One region of the Flavobacterium ginsengisoli genome, then DNA from elsewhere that is predicted to be linked to it. Evidence: riboswitches for the same ligand, from Rfam matches in the RefSeq annotation. Region 1 holds a riboswitch; the other holds the start of a gene.
The links. Region 1 has a riboswitch for cobalamin ahead of P5P87_RS05970 (TonB-dependent receptor). Riboswitches for the same ligand answer to the same signal wherever they lie in the genome.

Region 1 (3,174 bases):
AGCAGGAGTAAATTCGGTTTTGTTGGGTGCTTTGGCATTGTATTTTACTTCTTCGATGACGCGGGTTGCAAGTACATTTCCTAAAACTTTAAAACCTTCATATCGATACGAAGTGGCAAGAGAAACTAAAGCGGTATAACGCTCGCGGAAAAGAAAACTGTGTCTGAATACCTCTTCTAGTTGCATTTAATTTATTGTATTGAAAATCGGTCGACAGCGAAACATCCCAAGTTGGTAAAATGCTGTACATATTAACAGCCGAAAAATAAGCTTCCTGCTGATAATAACTATCATCAGATTGTGCGCCTTCGGTTACGGTTTCTCCTAAAACATTGGTTGTGTCTCTAGCAATATAATGCGTGTAATCGTAAGCAAATTTTCCTTTTAGCTGAAACTTATATTTTTCAGAAACGTCTTTAACTAAGGAAGCCTGAGAGAAAAAATTCTTGTCAAATTGACGAAAACCATCTCGAAACTTATTTTCTACAATAGCTCCTGGAGCGCCTCTTTCAGAATCGTAATAATACACTTTCGCGTCCCAAGCTCCTTTATTTAGTTTCCCAAAAAGCCCAGATTCAAACCTAAAAGCTTCAATATCGCTATTCCATCGCGTTGCTGTAGTATCGTAGGCAGTGCTTCCGTCTTGATTTTTTCTTTTGTATCTAAATTTATATTGTCCATTCGACTTAATGTATTCAGAGCTTACACTCATACTGACTTTATCGCTCAGCTTTTGTTCCCATCTAAAAGAAGGATCGTGATAATTTATAGACATTGTTTTGTAACGAACCAATAGATTTGTTTTTTTATTGCCCGAAAAAGATGGGCGTTTGGTTCGTAAATAAATGGCAGAAGCAGAAGCAAAATCTTTAGCCGATTGAAAAATTTCACTTTTCTGGCCATTGTACATCGTCAACGATTCCATGTCGTCAAGCGAATACTTTCCTAAATCGGTTACACCGTTTTGAGCATTTCCAAGCTGAATTCCGTCATAAAAAACACCAACATGATGCGTGCCCATGTTTCGAACATCAACGGTTTTAAGTCCGCCGACTCCTCCATAATCTTTAATTTGAGTTCCGGCAAAATAACGAAGAGCATCTGCGACATTATGAGTCGCGAGATTTTCGAGCAGAACACCCGAAAGGCTTTGTACAGGAATTACTTCCTGATATGGTTTTCCTTTTAAAACAACTTCTTTTAAAACCCGCGAACTATCAGTCACCGCTTGAGAATGAAGCAAAAAAGGAACAAGTACTACAAAAACAGAAAATAAAGTTTTCTTCAAATTACACATCACGATTTTATTAAATAAACTTTGCGTGATGCAGTAATTACAAAAACATAGAAATAGGCCAACTATCCTAAATAGCAGGTCATTATCTTGTCATCAACTTCATACCACGAAAGTTTTAAACTATGTGATCGTGGCAGGTCTCCTGACTTATTCTATCTTTAAACGGCCTTCTCACCCCGCAAAGCGGTACAATGGCATTAGTAATGTTTAAAGACTTATATAGAACTTACAGTAGCGGGTCTGTTCAGGATTTACACCTGATTCCCTTTTAACTGCTTTTTCTGAATTGAAAAAACAGACCAAAATCAGTCGCAAAGATATAACTCAACTATGGCGTCTGCAAGTTAGAAGTCGGTTTTTTAGTTTTTAATCATGATTAACCATTTGTCTAAAAAGCATTAACGTTCCTTTTTCGTTTCTTTTCCAGACGTTTATACTTTTTCCTTTAACGTTTCCGTGGTTGGTTCCGTCACGCCAATCGACATTATAAAATCCAAATTCTACAATGGCCTTTTTTGTGACAATAACTCCCGAAGTCTGAATGGAGATTTGTTCAATTTTTAAAGTTCCAGGTTTTTCATGCTCTGTAAAATAAGCTGTAATATCTTTTTCTCCAGAAAGAATTGGCGTATAGTACGTTAAATACATCGCATCTGGCGTGAACATTTTTGCATGCTCTGCTCCCAGTCTATTCTGAACCAAATTTTTAATAGAACCGTTTCTTTCTATTACTTCATTAATCAATTTGTCTGACGAAGTGTACTCTTTTGTTAAAGGAACTGTTGTGTCATCAATTTCAGGAATAAATCTATCATCAAAATAACTATTAGCACCCCAAATTTCTGCTTGCGATAGTCATTTTATTTTTAGACGTTTTTTTCCATAAAACCATATATTTTCCTAAATAAGCGTACGGTTTTAAGTCTTTTAAGTGCAGGTTTTCAGTAAAATTTCCAATTTCTAGAATATAATTTCCAAAATCCTGCAATTCTAAAATAGTCTTTTGAAAAGAATTGACTTTTGCCTGATCTAACCATTGTTCATAAAACGCCGCAATCATTTTCTTTCCAACTCTTTGCCTATTATGTTCTGGCATTAACACAGATTGATCTGTATAGAATTTTAGCATCATGTCCTTATTGTTTTCAAATAAGGCACTACAAAAGCAAGCATTATAATCTTCAATTTGTTTTCTAACATCTGAGTCTGTTTTATTTTCTTGAGAAAAAACACTAACTACAAAAAAAAGAAAGGCTAAACTTAACTTAATCATATCTTATTACATTTGATTAAAACATAAAGATACAACATTGATAATCAAAATTTTAAAAACACAAAATTGCATTTAAAAACTGCTTCAGCAGAAACTTGTTTTTATAAAATATAAAGTTAATTTTTAGAAAAATTACATCTTATTGGGCAATAATTAGTTCTATAAAATGTTTATATAAAAGATTATGATGCATCTAATCTTTACATCAACCCTTCAAGATTAATATATACAAAAGATGAAAAAAATATTTTTTATAATTGCCTTTATTTCTTTTTCACTGCACAGTTTTGCACAGGAAATCGATAATAAATTCAAGCCTATTCCGGCAAAAGACGCCACAAAAAAAGAAGTTGTTCCTCCTAAAGAAGCAGCGCCAAAAGAAAACCCGCCTGCTCCTATTGAGAAACCTGCACCGTTACAAGTTAATCCAGACGAATTGTTTAAAGATCAAAATCTATACAAACCAGAGGCTAATGTTGAAGGCATTTTTTATAGAAGAAATCAATTTTTAGGCAATTTCAACACTACAGCGGTTACATCAACTATTATGTATCGCGATGCAGCTTTTGTAGACGGCGATAAAGTAAAAGTATATTTAAACGAC
Region 2 (3,174 bases), 2.2 Mb from region 1:
GTCAGGTTTTTGAATGTAAAAACATTACCAATTTCTCCCTGATAAGAACTTTCGGGTTTTAAGTCTAGATTTCCTCCTGGATTCCAATACAAATCATTGTAAGTTGGAATTCTAAAGTTTCTAGAAACATTCAGTTTTAAATTGTACCAATTATTGAATTTATAAGAAGATCCTAAATTGAATAAAACTGGAGATTTGTAATTGTCTGTAAATTCTTTTCTAACCCCAAGTTCGTTCTTCCAGTTAGCGCCAAAATCTTGTCTAACCAACAAAGCGACAGAACTGATTTCACGAATATGGCTTCCAAAACTAGTTCCGTAACCATTTGTTCGACTGTAATCTACAATTCCGTTTATATGTGTCTCTTTAAATAAATGATAATCGACGTCAAGCTTAGTAATCAAGTTCTCCGTTTTTCCGTATGTATAATTTTTTAAAGAATTATCGGCAAAATATTGATAGTTTTCGAAAATGTAAGCGGTTTTGAAATTAGTCTTTAATTTTCCAAAATTTCCGTCGTATTCCAATAAATTTCGGTTAAAACCATTTATGTATTTGCTTTTCGTTTCAGATTCTGTAACCAAAGAAGTATTGCGGTCAGTGTTTGAAGTCTGGCTGTACAGTTTTAAAATATGATTTTGATTGAATTTATAACCCACATTGGCATTTAACGTAATAATATCGTATTGCCCATTTTGGTTCCATCGCTGTTCACCTCTCCATGTATAGCGATCTAAGTATTTATAATCGTTTGTTGAGCTGTTTTTAGAAAAGCCAATTTGGGTACTCCATTTTTTATTTGAAATAGAAGTTTTGTAATTAATCCCAATTGTATTAAAACTGCCATAATCTAGTCTTAAATTATTCTCAAAACGATTAAAAAACAACAAATCGTTGTTTAAATGCACAGTACCTCCAACTGCGCCGCTTCCGTAAATTACACTTCCACCACCTGCTTTTACACTTATTGAATTATAATCTGAGCCCGAAATAGTATTAAAATCGGTACTTCCGTTCATTTGAGAATTAATGTTTATTCCGTTCCACATAACAGCTGTTTGCGAAGAAGTTGTTCCTCTAAAAGAAACCGTAGAAAGCATTCCTCGTCCATATTCTTTAAAATATAAAGTCGAATTAAAGTTCAATAAATCGGTTAGGAGCGCCTCGTTTTTATTGATTATAGAATCATTCAGTTTTAAAACAGATTGTGAAGCCGAATAGGTTTTTAAATTCTTATCTGAAACAAAAACTTCTTTCAGACTGGTAATAGAATCGTTCTGCGCCGAAATAATCTGGCACACAACAAATAAACAAAAAGTAAAAAATCTTTTTAAAGTCATAATTTCTTCACTCTTTTTCCCGAGAGTTTGATATTTGTTATAAAGGCAGGTCTCCTGGCTTGCGTCTTGCTGTTTACCTTCCCATCGCGCGCGGCGTGACAGTGGTTTGTAGTTTACAGCAAGCGTTCGTTTTTTTGAACTTAGCTTACAGTTGCGGGTACAGCTCAAGAATTATACTTGATTCCCTTTTAATGTATTTTTTAAATTAAAAACACAACCTTAATTTGTCGCAAAGATAAAGTTAAAAATATTGATTATTCAAATTTGTTTTAGGTTTCATGAAAAATTATAAATAATTAGCATTAAAAACTGATTTTTATAACTTCTCCGAAATCAACTTTATTATTGAAGGCGTCTTTTAATGGAAGCGAACTCTGATGGCATAAAATGCTTCTGATGATTCCTGCATGTGCAACAATTACAGTTGGCTGATTTATTTTTGAAAGTGTTTCCGACAAAAAATGGCCAACTCTTTCATGTAATTCAATAAAAGATTCTCCGTTTGAAACCTTGATATTCACGAAATCTTCCATCCAAGGATTGAGCTCTTCTGACGGAATTTCGTTCCAGCTTTTCAATTCCCAATCACCAAAATTCATTTCTTTTAAGCGTTCGTCTTCCTGATACGAAATGGTTTTGATATTTTCTTGAATGTGCTTGGCTAAAATAACACAACGTTTTAATGGACTAGAAAAGATAATCGCCTCTGAAGGTAATTCTGAAATGATTCTGCTAAAAATTTCCTCAAAAGGTTTTGCAATATCAACATCTGATTGTCCGTAACAAATTCCTTTTTCACAAACTGTTTCGGTATGACGAACTAGATAAATTTCCATAAAAATAAAATGCTTAAGTAAAATACAACTTCGCAAACTTGCTGTGTTGCGCCAAGGCAATCTCCAGTATAACCATCAATCCATTTCTGAAAATAGCGCGCTAGAAAATATCTCGTTATGAAAACAGGAATAATAGCAAGCAGAAATTTCAAATCGAAATAAGAAAATACAATTAACGGAACTAAGCCAAAAAAGAAAGATCCAAAAACTTCTTTCCAAGTATATTGTTTTGCAATTGGTTTGCTTTTGCTCGAAGCATCGTCACGAGAATATTCGTGTGTGAAAATAATGCTTATTGCGGCAAGTCGACTCAATGAATGAGCAGAAATAAACAAAAGGAAAATGAGAAGAATATTATTTGCAAAAAGTAAAACGGATTCTGCAAGCAATTTAAATTTTAGTAAAAAAAGCAAAACCAATCCGATTGCTCCGTAGGCTCCAATTGCACTGTCTTTCATTATCATTAAGATTTTTTCTTTAGTCCAGCCTCCGCCAAAACCATCACAGACATCTGCAAAACCGTCTTCGTGAAAAGCGCCTGTGGTTAAAATAGAAGTAATGATTGCTAGTATGACAGCAATTTCTGAAGAAAGAAAAAATGAAAAAAGATAAAAAGCTAAAAAAGAAATACCGCCAACAATCCATCCAATAAATGGGAAATATCTTGTGGCTTTATTTAAATAATCTGGATGATGCGTAATGTTTTTTGGACATGGAATTCTGGTGTAGAACATTAAACAGGTGAAGAAAATGTGTAGTTCTTTTTTCATTTGATTATGATTGTTTGGCTAAAGCCCTTTTTGGGAGCAAATTTATAACCTCCAGATAAATCTGGAGGCAATTCAAAATAAAATTAAAAAAAAGATTTCTATGAATTGCCAACATCTTTAGATGTTGGTTTGTTTATAGTTACTAATAAAGGCTTTAGCCAAATTTTTTTAGGATTGCTTGAATCCAAATTGACTATAAATTCTTCATATTTCATTTGATTATGATTA

Region 2: linked by a shared signal. The riboswitch ahead of P5P87_RS21605 (TonB-dependent receptor plug domain-containing protein) and the one ahead of P5P87_RS05970 (TonB-dependent receptor) in region 1 are both predicted to bind cobalamin.

The regions. Positions count from the first base shown of each region.
Region 1 is NZ_CP121110.1:1,307,635-1,310,808, forward strand. Features, by position in the region: gene P5P87_RS05965 (TonB-dependent receptor domain-containing protein) at 1-186, opposite strand, end outside; gene P5P87_RS05970 (TonB-dependent receptor) at 98-1,288, opposite strand; cobalamin riboswitch at 1,413-1,616, opposite strand; gene P5P87_RS05975 (DUF4440 domain-containing protein) at 1,664-2,041, opposite strand; gene P5P87_RS05980 (YybH family protein) at 2,124-2,570, opposite strand; gene P5P87_RS05985 (hypothetical protein) at 2,806-3,174, shown strand, end outside.
Region 2 is NZ_CP121110.1:4,557,245-4,560,418, forward strand. Features, by position in the region: gene P5P87_RS21605 (TonB-dependent receptor plug domain-containing protein) at 1-1,340, opposite strand, end outside; cobalamin riboswitch at 1,368-1,577, opposite strand; gene cobC (alpha-ribazole phosphatase) at 1,643-2,176, opposite strand; gene P5P87_RS21615 (adenosylcobinamide-GDP ribazoletransferase) at 2,161-2,946, opposite strand.